Regions from separate parts of the Methylobacterium sp. UNCCL125 genome, predicted to be linked through region 1. Evidence: riboswitches for the same ligand, from Rfam matches in the RefSeq annotation. Region 1 holds a riboswitch; the other holds the start of a gene.
The links. Region 1 has a riboswitch for fluoride ahead of BM396_RS21705 (voltage-gated chloride channel family protein). Riboswitches for the same ligand answer to the same signal wherever they lie in the genome.
Positions count from the first base shown of each region.

Region 2: it holds a riboswitch for fluoride, as region 1 does, so the genes downstream of both, crcB (fluoride efflux transporter CrcB) here and BM396_RS21705 (voltage-gated chloride channel family protein) in region 1, are expected to answer to the same signal.

Region 1 is NZ_FPBW01000022.1:47,323-54,339, forward strand. It holds gene BM396_RS21685 (arsenic transporter) at 1-1,016, opposite strand, end outside; gene arsC (arsenate reductase (glutaredoxin)) at 1,051-1,488, opposite strand; gene BM396_RS21695 (ArsR/SmtB family transcription factor) at 1,481-1,840, opposite strand; gene arsH (arsenical resistance protein ArsH) at 1,891-2,637, shown strand; fluoride riboswitch at 2,855-2,927, shown strand; gene BM396_RS21705 (voltage-gated chloride channel family protein) at 2,969-4,390, shown strand; gene BM396_RS21710 (methyl-accepting chemotaxis protein) at 4,727-6,418, opposite strand; gene BM396_RS21715 (sigma-70 family RNA polymerase sigma factor) at 6,558-7,017, opposite strand, start outside.
Region 2 is NZ_FPBW01000032.1:15,124-22,140, forward strand. It holds gene BM396_RS26080 (BatD family protein) at 1-462, shown strand, start outside; gene BM396_RS26085 (EF-hand domain-containing protein) at 554-985, shown strand; gene BM396_RS26090 (hypothetical protein) at 1,164-1,673, shown strand; fluoride riboswitch at 1,856-1,926, shown strand; gene crcB (fluoride efflux transporter CrcB) at 2,010-2,399, shown strand; gene BM396_RS26100 (pyruvate, water dikinase regulatory protein) at 2,516-3,346, opposite strand; gene BM396_RS26105 (uroporphyrinogen decarboxylase) at 3,809-4,960, shown strand; gene hemJ (protoporphyrinogen oxidase HemJ) at 4,971-5,402, shown strand; gene BM396_RS26115 (lysozyme inhibitor LprI family protein) at 5,470-5,823, shown strand; gene hisG (ATP phosphoribosyltransferase) at 5,870-6,862, opposite strand; gene BM396_RS26125 (ATP phosphoribosyltransferase regulatory subunit) at 6,859-7,017, opposite strand, start outside.

The DNA of each region.
Region 1 (7,017 bases):
CTCGGCATGTTGTTCATCAGCGACGACAGGATCGCGGCGGCAAAGCCGGTGCCGATGGTGGCGGCCCACGGGCCGTGGCCGGCGAGCCAGACCAGGCCCTTCGCCAGCGCGTCGGTCAGGCCGGCGTTCCGGAGGCCGTAGACCACGAGGTACATGCCGAGGCTGAACAGCACGATCTGCCAGGGGGCGCCGGTCAGCACCTTGCGGATCGGGATGATCCCGCCCCGGTTGGCGAGCAGCAGGAGCACCGCCGCGCCGGCGCAGGTGACGGCCGACACCGGCACCCCGAACGGCGCGGTGACGAAGTAGGCGGCGAGCAGCACGCCGAGCAGCGGGAACGCCGCCCGGAACACCAGCGGATCGCGGATCGCGTCGGCCGGGCGTTCGAGGGCATCGACCGGGTAGGCTTCCGGCACGTCGCGCCGGAAATAGGCCCACAGCACCAGCAGCGTCGCCGCCAGGGACACCAAGTTCACCGGCACCATCACGGCGGCGTACCGGCCGAAGGTCACGGCGAAGAAGTTGGCGGAGACGATGTTGACCAGGTTGGAGATCACCAGCGGCAGGGAGGTGCTGTCCGCCACGAACCCGCAGGCGACGATGAACGCCAGGGCCGCCGCCGGCTTGAAATCGAGCCGGAGCAGGATCGCCAGCACGATCGGCGTCAGCAGCAGCGCCGCGCCGTCGTTGGCGAACACCGCCGCGATGGCCGCGCCGAGGAGCACGACCAGCGGGAACAGCCGCCGGCCCCGGCCGCCGCCCCAGCGGGCGATGTGCAGGGCCGCCCAATGGAAGAACCCGGCCTCATCGAGCAGCAGGGAGAGGATGATGAGCGCCACGAAGGTGAACGTGGCGTCCCAGACGACATGCCAGACCACCGGAATGTCGCCCGGATGGATCACGCCCGCGGCGAGAGCGACCCCCGCGCCGGCCAGTGCGCTCCATCCGATCCCGAGGCCCCTGGGCTGCCAGATGACGAACACGAGGGTGGCAAGAAAAATGGCGAGCGCGAGCATCCGGGCGTTTTCGTCTTATGGATCGGTGTGAGGCTCAGGCCGTGGCGACGCGGCGGCCGTGCTCGTCCACGACCCGCTCACCGTCTTCCTTGACGAACTCGCCCTGCTGCACCGGCAGAAGATCGAGCACGGCTTCCGACGGTCGGCACAGGCGCACGCCCTTGGGCGTGACCACCAGCGGGCGGTTGAGGAGGATCGGGTGCGCCGCGATGGCGTCCAGGAGCTGCGCATCCGTCAGCGCGGGATCGCCGAGGTTCAGCTCCGCGAACGGCGTGCCGCTCTCCCGCAGCACCGCACGCACCGACAGACCGGCGCGGGCCAGGAGCTGCACCAGCAGCGCCCGCGCGGGCGGGGTTTTGAGGTACTCGATCACGTGCGGCTCGATGCCGGCGTTGCGGATCATCGCGAGGGTGTTGCGGGACGTGCCGCATTCGGGGTTGTGGTAGATCACGACGTCGAACGGCTCAGGCATGGGCGGTCTCTCCAAGGGCGGGGCAGCAGGGTGCCAGGGCGGCCATCGCCGGGGTGCAGACCTCCGGGCGGCCCTGGCAGCAATCTTTCATCAGGAAGGCGATCAGGCCGGACAGCGCCGGGTAGGCGGCGCTGTAGATGATCGAGCGGCCCGCGCGCCGCGATGCGACCAGGCCCGCGTGGCTCAGTTCCTTGAGATGATGGGACACGGTGGCGGCGGAGACGCCCACCGCCTCAGCCAGCACGCCGGAGGCCAGCCCGTCCGGGCCGGCGGTCACGAGCACCCGCACCAGGCGCAGACGGTGCTCCTGGGCGAGGGCCGCGAAGGCGGCGAGGGCTTGCGGCTCGTCCATATTCGTTACAATCTTCAAATCACTCTTTGAACGTACAAGAAAGCTGAACCTTGGACAAGCCGCGCCAGCCTTTCACCGATGGCCTGCCGAACCTGAGCGCCGCGCATTTCGTGGTGCCGACCCGCGCGCGCCTGGAGGCGGTCAAGCCGCTCACCCACGCCCCCCGGTTCCTGATCCTCTACGGCTCCCTGCGGGAGCGCTCGTTCAGCCGCTTCCTCGCCTACGAGGCCGCCCGGCTCCTGGAAGCCATGGGCGGCGAGGTGCGGATCTACGACGCGCACGGCCTGCCCCTGCCCGACGACACGACCGCCGATCATCCGAAGGTGCAGGAGCTGCGCGACCTCTCGATCTGGTCCGAGGGCCAAGTGTGGGTGTCGCCGGAGCGGCACGGCACGCTGACCGGCGTGATGAAAAGCCAGATCGACTGGCTGCCGCTCTCCGAAGGCAGCGTGCGGCCGACCCAGGGCCGCACGCTGGCCGTGATGCAGGTGTCCGGCGGCTCGCAGAGCTTCAACGCCGTGAACAGCCTGCGGATTCTCGGCCGCTGGATGCGGATGATCACGATCCCGAACCAGTCGTCGGTCCCGATGGCCTACAAGGAGTTCGACGAGGCCGGCCGGATGAAGCCGGGGCCGCTCTACGAGCGCGTCGTGGACGTGTGCGAGGAGCTGATGAAGTTCACGCTGCTGACCCGGGAGCGGGCCGACGACCTCGTCGACCGATACAGCGAGCGGAAGGAGCGCGCGCCGGAGCGGCTGAGCGCCGTGGCCGCCGACATCGGCTTTGTGAAGCGCTGAGACACACCGCCGCCGATGCGACCGTCCACGCGGGCGCCGTCGTGATCGCGGCGGCGACCGGCCGCCCGTGGGGCAGGTCTGTGCGGGTCCCGGCGCCCCGAGGGCCGACCGGATCCGCTGTCTCCGCGTCCACCCTCGGGGGAGCGACGGGTTCGCCCCCCGGACGCCGCAGGCCTGCACGAAGGGCCTTGACGCGGTTCGGAGGGGTCCCGTATCTCTCGAGGACGGCAATGGTGTCTGCCGGGCCATCAAGGCCGAACCGCCGTCAGGCTGATGACTCCTACTTCTTGCGATCCCGCAAAGTCTTGCGGCATCGCATCAAGGGGATGTCATGCGCGCAACCTTCCAAAATCTGTTCACACGCTTCAACGTAGCGGCCTTTGTCCGCACGCGGCACGATCATGCCGTCTCGGTCGCGCGCTGGATCCTGATTCTGCTGCCCATGGCCGCCGCCGTGGGCTCCCTGTGCGCGGCCTTCCTCTGGAGCCTCGATGCGGCCACCCGGGCGCGCTTCGCCTATCCCGGGCTGCTGTTTCTCCTGCCGCTCGGCGGCTTGGCTATCGGGCTGCTCTACCATCGCTTCGGCCAGTCCGTGGAGGGCGGCAACAACCTCATCGTCGAGCAGATCCATGTGCCCGGGGGCGGCGTGCCCCTGCGCATGGCGCCGCTGATCTTCCTCGGCACGGTGGTCACGCATCTGTTCGGCGGATCGGCGGGCCGCGAAGGCACGGCCGTCCAACTGGGCGGCAGCCTCGCAAGCGCCTTCGGCAAGGCGGTCCGCCTGGATGCGCCGAGCTTCCGGATCATGCTGATGGCCGGGATCGCCGCGGGGTTCGGCGCCGTCTTCGGTACGCCACTGGCCGGCGCGGTCTTCGCGCTCGAGGTCCTCGCTGTCGGACGCGTCGAATATGCGGCCCTCGTGCCCTGCCTCGTCGCGGCCGTGGTCGGCGACTGGACCTGTCAGCTGTGGGGCATCGAACACGGGGCCTACCGTATCGACGACCACGCCGGAGCCGTCGGCACGCACATGGTCGAGCCGCTGCTCCTGGCCAAGGTCGCGGTGGCAGGCGTGGCCTTCGGACTGGCCGGCCTGGTGTTCGCCGAGGCGAACCACATGCTCGGCGGATGGTGCAAGCGGGTCATCGCCTTCGCGCCCCTCCGCCCCGTGGCGGGCGGCCTCGCGGTGATCGCCCTGGTCTACCTCTGTGGCACGCGGGATTACCTGGGACTGGGCGTCTGGTCGGCGGATCCGCACGGGCTGACCATCGCCCGCTTCTTCGGTCCGGAGGTGCATCCCTGGAGCTGGGCGCTCAAGATGCTGTTCACGGTCGTCACCCTGAGCGCCGGGTTCAAGGGCGGCGAGGTCACGCCGCTGTTCTTCATCGGCGCGGCCCTCGGCAACGCGCTGGCCGGGGTGCTGGGGGCGCCGGTGGATCTCCTGGCCGGCCTCGGGTTCGTCGCCGTGTTTGCCGGAGCGGCCAACACGCCGCTGGCCTGCACGCTGATGGGTATCGAGCTGTTCGGCGCCACGCACGGCGTCTACATCGCGACCGCCTGCTTCCTGGCCTACCTGTGCTCCGGGCACAGCGGCATCTACCTGTCCCAGCGCATCGCCGTCCCGAAGGTTTCCGTGGGCACCCTGCCGCCGGACGCCACCCTGCGCCATGCACGCACGCACCGCGCGGCCCGGCTGACCGCGCCGGCCCCCGTGTCGGCCCCCGTGTCGGCCCCCGTGTCGGCCCCCGACAGATAGGTGCGCCCCAGGGCTTCGACGCGTCCGGTCGTCCCGGCCGGGATCGGGATGGTGCGGGCATCTCCATGACGCGCGCCGACGACGCGCGCCGACAGGGCTGGACCACGCCAAGCCCGTTCCCTGGGGGGCTCCAGGCCCCTCTGCCGGGAACGGGTCGTGCAGGCGAAGGCCGACGGCCTGCTCAAGGCCGTCGGCCGAGGACGCCCCGGTCTCAATGGGCGCCACCCGGCCCCCGCAATCCGCGCCCTGCCCCTGCACCGCCGTCGGGCCGGCCCGCAAGCGGCGGAGCCGGCCCGCGCCGGGAGGGCGGACCGGGAGGATCCGGCCAGGGGCTCGTCAGGCGGCGCGGACGGTTGCGAGGAAGCGGGCGACCTCGGCACCGAGATGCTCGGACTGGCGCGAGAGTTCGGACGCGGAGGCGAGCACCTGGCTGGCCGCGGCGCCGGTCTCCTCGGAGGCCTGCGCGACGCCCGCGATGGTGCCGGTCACCGCGGTGGTGCCGGTCGAGGCCTGCGCCACGTTGCGCACGATCTCCTGCGTCGCCGCCCCCTGCTGCTCCACCGCCGCGGCGATCGAGGTCGCCACGCCGTCGATCTCCCGGATCCGCCCGGTGATCCCGCCGATCGCCGTCACGGCCTGCCCGGTCACCTCCTGCACCGCGCCGATCTGCCGGGCGATCTCCTCGGTCGCCTTGGCGGTCTGCTCGGCCAGCGCCTTCACCTCGGCAGCCACCACCGCAAAGCCCCGCCCCGCGGCGCCGGCCCGCGCCGCCTCGATCGTGGCGTTGAGCGCCAGCAGGTTGGTCTGCCCGGCGATCCCGGAGATCATCCCGACCATGTCGCCGATCCGGGCGGCGGTCTGGCTGAGCGCCTGGACCAGGGCGGCGGTCTGGTCGGCCTCGCCCACCGCCGATTGCGCGAGCCGGGCCGAGCCGGTGACCTGCCGGCCGATCTCCTGCACCGACGAGCCCAGCTCCTCCGCGGCGGCCGCCACGGTCTGGACGTTGGCGGCGGCCTCTTCCGCGGCGGCCGCCACGGTGGTGGATTGCGAGGCCGTCTCCTGGGCGGTGGCAGTCATCTGCCGGGCGGTGGCCTGCAGCTCCGTGGCCGAGGACGAGACCATGCCGACGACGCCGCCGACCGCCCGCTCGAACCCGTCGGCGAGTTCGATCATGGTGCGCCGGCGCGCCTGGGCCGCGGCCGCGTCGGCCAGCCGCTTGACCTCGGCCTCCTCGGCGGCCTTGCGGGCGACCAGGGCCTTGATCCCCTCCACTGCCCGGCCGACCGCGCCGATCTCGTCGCCCCGGCCAGCCTCCCGGATCTCCGCCTCGATCTCCCCTTGCGCCATGCGTCGCAGGACGACGACCAATCTGCCGAGCGGGCGCGTGATGCCGACGATCGTCACGAGGGCGGCCGCAGCGAGCCCGACCAGCAAGCCGAGCGCGCTGAACGACACCAGGGAGATGCGGGTGGCGTTGGTCTGCTCGGTCAGTTCGGCCGAGCCCTTCTCCATCGCGCCATCGATGTCGTTCCCGAGCTTCGAACTGCCCTGCACCATGGCGACGAAGGTCGGGTCGATCGTACGATGGACCAGCGCGAGGGCCTCGGCGTTCCGGCCCGCCAGGCAGAGCTGGCGAACCTCGGAGACCTGCTGGACGAACTGATGGATACGGGCCGCCTGCTCGTCGATGCGCGCGCCAAAATCCGGCGCGAGTCGGCGCAGGTCGGCCAGAGCCTTTGTCAGGGTGGGGATGGCGTCGTCGAATCCAGTGTTGGCCACCTTCATCTGAGCTTCGTCTGTCTCAGCGAGGATGCGATACACCCAGTAATTCATCTCGAAGACGCTGCGATTCAGGCGACGCGCCGTTGCAACCGCCTTCGCATCGCGATCGATGAAAGAACTGTAGGCCTTATCGATCTGGCCGATCCGCGCCTGCGCAAACCAAATACAGCCACCGATCACTCCACCGATAAGCACGATGACCGCTGACAGCTTTGTCAATATTTTAGCGTTGGAGAGCAAGGACATGGTTCCACCTGTGTGCATCAGGCGAAACGTCAACGAACACGATTAAATTTCGGTTCAAGTTTCCGTGATGCGGAGAGAGCCAGCGCGATTCCGGGGGCCTCGGGGCCGGGCGGATGCGCGGCCGCTCTCGGCGATGCGGTCAAGGAACCGCCCCTCCCGGGCGCCGCTCCCCGGATCCGCGCGGTTGCGGCTCCGCATGCGGCCCGGTGCCGGCTGCGCCCGCCACAGGCGGCAGGACCTGACGGAGCACATGGCGGAGCTTGTCGGGGTTGCGGGTGATGTAGAGGGCGGCGATCCGACCGTTCTCGATGGCGAGCGCGGTCGTCTGAAGGAGATCGCCGCGTTCCCGGCTGATGTATCCCGGCAATCCGTCGATCCAGACCGGCGCGACCAGCGCGGCCCGCTCGGGCCCCCATTTGCGCCGGACGCCCGCGAAGAGACGGAGCAGGCGCTCCGACCCGACGATGGGGTTGGGAAAGGCCAGGACCTTGCCGCCGCCGTCCGAGCAGAGCACCACGTCCTCCGCGAGCAGCGTGCGCAGGGTCGCGATGTCCCCGCTGGCGGAGGCCGCGAAGAAGGCGTGGGCGATCCGTTCGCCC
Region 2 (7,017 bases), on a different contig from region 1:
ACCGAGATCCCGGCCCGGCAGATCGGCGGCGGCCTGCCCGACCGGGAGACCGACCGGGCGCCCCCCGCGATCCCCTCGCCGCTCGTGGTCGCCGCCTCGGCGCTGGCCGCCTTCGGGCTGGGCTTGGCGCTGATCGGCTTCGGCCTGGGCCGGCCCTCCTTGCGCCTGTCCCGCCCGACCCGGCGCGCGCTGCAGGCGGCGGCCCGTTCCGGAGATCCCGCCGGGTTCCGCGCGGTCCTGGACACGGCGATGCGGGAAGCGCCGGACCTGGCTCGCATCTGGCGGGCGCGGCCCGGTCTTGTCGCATCCTTCGCGGCTCTCGACCGGTCGGTGTTCGGCGCATCGGGCGCGCCGGTCCCGGACCTGAGGGCATTGGCCAACGCCCTGTCCCGGTCCGAACCGGTCGCCGCCGCGGCCCGGGAACCGGACCGGCTCGCCCCCCTCGACGGTCCGGCCCGCTGACTGATCGTCGGCTTGTGAACGCGCCTCCGGGAACGGCGCGCCGCATGGCGGCTTGGGCTGCCGGCGCTGATCGCCACCGGAGATTTCGTTCATGCCCGCGATCCTGAACAGACCCGCATGTGCGCTGGCCGCGATGCTCGTCCTCGGCCTGGTCGTCCCCACCGCGCTGCCGTCGGCGGCCTTCGCCCGGTCCTCCGGCACCGAGCGCACGCTGAAGATGGTCGACACCGACAAGGACGGCACGATCGATCTGGCCGAGGCCCAGGCCGCGGCCGGCAAGGTCTTCGACGCCGCCGAGACCGACAAGGACGGGACCGTCGACGCCAAGGAGCTGAAGGGCCGGGTCAGCAAGACGGACCTGAAGGCCGCCGACACCGACAACGACGGCACCCTCGACCGCAAGGAATACCTCGCCCTGGTCGAGCAGCGCTTCAAGGCGGCCGATCCCGACAAGGACGGCACGCTCGACGCCAAGGAACTCAAGACCCCGGCCGGACGCAGCCTGCTGCAGCTCCTGAAATAGGCGCGGATCCCGGAGACCCGCCGTTGCACAGTCCATGAGCAAGTATTATTCCTGTGCAACGGCTCAAGTTCTGGGCAGGCATCAATATTTTGCACTATCTTGCGTCATCTGAATTGGCCTCGTAGGTTTCGGTCATCCGGGCGGCAAAGCATCGGATGAACCACCAGGGAGGAGCGCGATGGCACGCGCCAACGAGGTCAAGGACAGGTTCCGCGCGCGGCTGCAGGAGGCGGATGCCCGCAGCAACGACTTCCGCAAGAAACTCCTGGAGGAAGGCGCCCGGGCGCTGGAGCCGGTGGTCGGCGTCCTGAACCTCATGGCCGAGGTGCTCAACGAGGAGGACAACGTCCACGGCAGCATCACCGGCCTCGAGGCCAAGATCGATCAGGACAACTTCATCAGCCTCTGCGCGCGGCTGCGCGGGACCGACACCGAGCAGAAGATCAAGATCAAGTACGGTCCGGAACTCGGCGGCAGCAACTACATCTCGGTCTCGGGCCTGAACCAGCGCTACAACGAGCGCCTCGTGCCGGGGGCTGCGAGCTGCGCCATCGGCCGGACCGTCGGCAGCGACATCCAGCTCGACGAGCACCGGGGCGACGAGCTGGCCGAGGTGGTCCGCGAGGTGGTCGAGGATTTCTATGCCGCCCAGATCGAGCAGCGCAGCCACTTCGCCTACGCCCGCTGAGCCTTGCGGCTTCGCCGATCGATCCAGCACGGTGGGTTCATGACAGGGCGCGGGTCCGCTCTCCCGCACGGGAGGGGACCCGCGCCGATCCGAACCGATCTGTGAACCCGCCGCGCCCCCCCGACCCACCAGCGCGGGAGCCGGAAAACCGGATTCCCCTTCCCGGCATCCTGCGCTAAGCCTGTCCCGATGGGGATGGAGCGCCCCGACAACCGCCCGACTCGGAGGCCGGGCTGATGGCTCCTACCGCACGGGCGCGCCTCAGCCGTCCGCGGTGGGGCCGTGCGCCGAAGCCGCGACAGGACGTGGCTGCCCGACCGAACAGGAAGGGCCGGCATGATCAACACCCTCATCGTCGTTGTCGGAGCCGGGCTCGGGGGCGGGTGCCGCCACGGGATCAACGTGGCGGTCGCCCGGCTGCTGCCGGGCCTCGGCTTCCCCCTGGCCACGCTGATCATCAACGTGCTGGGCTCGTTCCTGATGGGCGTGCTCGCCGAGGGCTTCGCCCTGCGCGGCGCGGCGGGTCACCCGGCACGGCTGTTCCTGACCACGGGCGTGCTCGGCGGCTTCACCACCTTCTCGACCTTCTCCCTCGACGCGATCAGCCTGTACCACCGGGGCGAGACCGCCGCCGCCGCCCTCTACGTTGGGGCCTCGGTGGCGACCGGCCTGATCGGGCTGGTGGCGGGCCTCACCCTGGTGCGGGCGGTCCTGAGCGGCAGCTGAGGCCGTCCCGGCTTCAAAAGGGCTGCGAGCTTTTGCGGCTCCGGGGCGGAGCCCGGGTCGTTCAGGGGCTCCGCCCCCGAACCCCGCCAAAGGGCTGAGCCCTTCGGAAACCCCTCTCAATCCGCGATGAACTTCAGCCGGTGGTCGCGGTAGAGGTCGACGATCGCCGCCGCGGTCTCCTCGATGGAGCGGCGCGTCACGTCGATGGTCGGCCAGCGGTTCCGGGTGAACAGCCGGCGGGAGGCGGTGATCTCGTCCGCCACCGCCGAGCGGTCGACGTAGAGGGACGATTCGTCGGCGTTGAGGCTGGAGAGCCGGTTCTGGCGGATCTGCACGATCCGCTCCGGCGAGGCGAACAGCCCGACCACCAGGGGCTTGCGGGCGCGCTCGATCGCCGGCGGCAGCGGCATGCCCGGCACCAGCGGCAGGTTGGTGGTCTTGAGGCCGCGATTGGCGAGGTAGATCGAGGTCGGCGTCTTCGAGGTCCGGCTGACGCCGAGCAGGATCACGTCCGCGTCCTCGAGATCCTCCGGCAGGTTGCCGTCGTCGTGGGCCAGGGTGAAGTTCATCGCGTCGATGCGCTTGAAGTACTCGGCGTTCAGCATGTGCTGGGCGCCGGGCCGGGCCGTGGTCTCGGCGCCGAGATAGGCGCGCAGCAGGTCGTGGACCGGCCGCAGCACCGACAGGCAGGGCGAGCCGGTCTCCCGCGCGACCTCCTCCAGCCGCTCGCCGAGGTCGCCCCCCACCAGGGTGTAGAGGACGAGACCCGGCGCCGCCCGGATCTCCGAGATCACCCGGTCGAGCTGCGCGGCCGAGCGCACCAGCGGATAGACGTGCTCGATCGCCGACACGCCCTCGTACTGCGCGGCCGCCGCGCGCCCGACATTGATCAGCGTCTCGCCGGTGGAGTCGGAGACGAGGTGGAGGTGGAAGTAGCTGCGGCCCATTCCGATCGCCTCTGCGGTCGCCATTCGCGGCGCCACGTTGTCCACCGCCGGCCGCCAGGGGAGTCGATGAGTGTGGATAGGATGCCCCGCCGGGCCGGTCCAGGGCGATACCGGTGCGCGCTATCGACTCCGCCGTTCACAGGCAGACGATCGGGGCGCATGGATTCCGCCTCACTGGGAGAATCCGGGACGCGTCCGGGTTCCGCACACGACTCGGCGTTGCCAAGGCGCTGTCGGATCTGGTCGTTCTCGCAAGATGGAGCAAATCCTTTAAAGCCTCGTTAACGGCGCGGCGCCGGGGACCGCCTGTGGACGCTTTTGTGCCCCCGTGATTCGGCCCCCCAAGAGAAAAAACAGAGTCCTAGATTCTCTCTTTTCTTTTCGAAGGGGCCTGTGTGGGGATCGGCGCGCCTCGACTCGACAGGAGGCCCGCCGACGGGCATGCGGGATGACGGATACGGGATGGGAACGACGATGACGGGGACGGAGCGCAAGTCCGAGCGGAAGGTGCTGCGCGTCCTCGACGGGGAGGCGATCGGTCCGCCCCCCGCCTGGATGATGCGGCAGGCCGGCCGCTACCTGCCGGAATACCGGGCGACCCGGGCCGAGGCCGGCTCGTTCCTCGACCTCTGCTACAGCCCCGACTTCGCCGTCGAGGTGACGCTCCAGCCGATCCGGCGGTTCGGCTTCGATGCCGCGATCCTGTTCTCGGACATCCTGGTCGTGCCCCATGCGCTCGGTCAGGACGTGCGCTTCGTGGAGGGCGAGGGGCCGCGCCTCGATCCCCTCGACGGCCGGGAGGCCTTTTCGAAGCTGCGCGAGGCCGGCGACCCGGCGGTGATGACCCATCTCGCACCGGTCTTCGAGACGGTGACGCGGCTGCGCGCGGAACTGCCCGGCGAGACCACGCTGCTCGGCTTCTGCGGCGCCCCCTGGACGGTGGCGAGCTACATGATCGGCGGTCGCGGCACCCCGGACCTCGCCCCCGCGCGGGCGCTGGCCGAGGGCGACACGGCGCTGGTGGACGCGCTGATCGACCGCCTCGTCACGGTGCAGACCGATTACCTCGTGCGCCAGCTCGAGGCCGGCGCCGACGCCGTGCAGATCTTCGAGTCCCATGCCGGCACGCTGCCCCTCGCCGTGCCGACCTCCGACGGCACCGTCGAGCCCGTCGGCGACGTGGCGGAGAGCGCCCTGCCGGGCGCCCCCGCGGCGGACGCCCTCACCCGCTGGTCCCTGCAGCCGATCGCCCGGATGGTGGCGGGCGTCCGCGCCCGGGTGCCGGGCGCCAAGATCATCGTGTTCGCCCGCGGCTCGGGCCTCGACGGCCATGCCCGGGTGGTGCCGGAGACCGGCGCCGATGCCGTCGGCGTCGACTGGGGGGTGGACCTGAAGGCCCTGCGGGCGACGGTGCCGGCCACCACGGTGACGCAGGGCAACCTCCATCCCGAGACGCTGATCGAGGGCGGCGCGGCCCTCGACGCGGCGGTGGATGCCGTTCTGGAGGCGACCGCCGGCCGGCCGCACATCTTCAACCTCGGCCACGGCATCACGCCCCAGACGCCGGTGGCCCATGTCGAGCGGATGCTCGCCCGGCTCCGCGGCCAGGGTTGAGGCTGCGCCCGTGCTGTACGACTGGATCAAGGCCGGCCACGTGATCAGCCTGATCGCCTGGATGGCGGGCATGCTCTACCTGCCGCGGCTGTTCGTCTACCATGCGAGCCTGCCGCCGGGCTCGGAGGCGCAGAGCGCGACCTTCAAGGTGATGGAGCGCCGCCTGCTCAAGGCGATCATGAACCCGGCCCTGATCGCCACCTGGCTGTTCGGGGTGGCGCTCGCCTGGATGAGCGGCTTCTATGCGAGCCCCTGGCTCCAGGCGAAGTTCGCGCTGGTCCTGGCGATGACCGGTATCCACGGCTGGCTCGCCCGGATGGTCAAGGATTTCGCCGCCGACCGGAACACCCGCGGTCATCGGTTCTACCGGGTGCTCAACGAGGTGCCGACGCTTCTCATGATCGGCATCGTCATCCTGGCGATCGTCAAGCCGGGCTTCTGATCCCGGGTCGATTCACCCGGCTGCCGCGCTGCGCGGAGCCTTTCCGCCGCCGGGCCGTTGCCTGGCCATGCCGAAGCCGCTCGTCCTCGCCCTGGCCCTCGCCGCCCTCGCGGCTCCGATCGCCGCCCCGGCTGCCCGGGCCGCGAGCTTTCCGTGCGACAGGGCCGAGGCTCCGGACGAGAAGGCGATCTGTGCCCATCTCCCGCTCAACGACCGGGACGTCGAGATGGCGACCCGGTTCGAGATCCTGAAGAGCGTGCTGCCCATGGGCGGCCAAGCCAAGCTGCGCGACGATCAGGAGGCGTGGCTGACGGAGCGGCGCGCCTGCAGCGGCGACGTCGCCTGCCTGACAGCCGCCTACGACGGGCGGCTCAAGGTGCTGCGCGGGGTGCTGTCCGAATTCGCCAAGCAGGGCCCGTAGCCGTCGCGGTGCTCCGCAAGGACACCACCACGACGGTCCGCCCTCCTCAGAGCCGCGCCAGCAGCCGCTCCGCCAGCGGGTTCTCGGCCGCGAAGGCATAGTCGACCCGCCGCACCGTCACGGCCCGCGCCCCCGCCTCGACCAGGGCGCCGGCGAGGTCGAACACCGCGCCCTCAGGGCAGCGCAGGACGATCTCGCCCTCCGGGCCCTTCGGGGCGCCGTAGGGCAGCTCGGCCTCGTGCAGGCCCGCCAGGGTGGCGAGGTCGATGGTGCCGCTCTCCGGCAGGGCGGCCCGCACCTCCCGGGTGGTCCGGGCGCGTTCCTCGGCGGCGATGCGGCCGAGCACGGTGCGGAGCGCCGCCCGCTGGCCCTCGCCCCAGGGCGCCTTCAGCGAGGCGACGAGGTTCGCCTCCGAGCGCAGGATGATGCCGTCGTCCAGCACCTTCAGGGCGTTGGCGGAGAGCGTCGCCCCCGTCGTGGTGATGTCGACCACGATCTCGGCCGAGCCCGCCGCCGGCGCCCCCTCGGTGGCGCCGAGGCTCTCGACGATCCGGTAATCGGCGACGCCCTTCTCGGCGAAGAACCGGCGGGTCAGATTCACGTATTTGGTGGCGACCCGCAGGCGCCGCCCGTGGCGGGTGCGCATGCCGGCGGCGACCTCGTCGAGGTCGGACATGTCGCGCACGTCGATCCAGGCCTGGGGCACGGCGACCACCACGGTGGCGTTGCCGAAGCCCAGCGGCGTCAGCAGCTCCACTTGGCCGCGCACGTCCGGCAGGGTCTCGCGGATCAGGTCCTCGCCGGTGACGCCGAGATGGGCGGCGCCCGAGGCGAGCTGCGCGGCGATCTCGGAGGCCGAGAGGTAGCGCACCTCGACATCGGGGACGCCGAGCAGCTTGCCCCGGTAGTCGCGGGCGCCGGCGCCCTGGGCGAGCTTCAGACCGGCCCGGCCGAAGAACGCGCTGGCGTTCTCCTGCAGGCGGCCCTTGGATGGCACGGCGAGGATCAGCGGCATGGCGGTCGCGTCCGAAGCACTCATCGGCCGGCTCCCGCCACGCGCGCGATCCAGAAGGTGCAGCCCACCGCGGGCAGGGGCGCTGGGCTGCCGAGATGGCCGAGCAGGCCGTCGTAACGGCCGCCGCCGACCAGGATCGGGCCCTGCCCCTCGGTCACCTCGAAGATGAAGCCGGTATA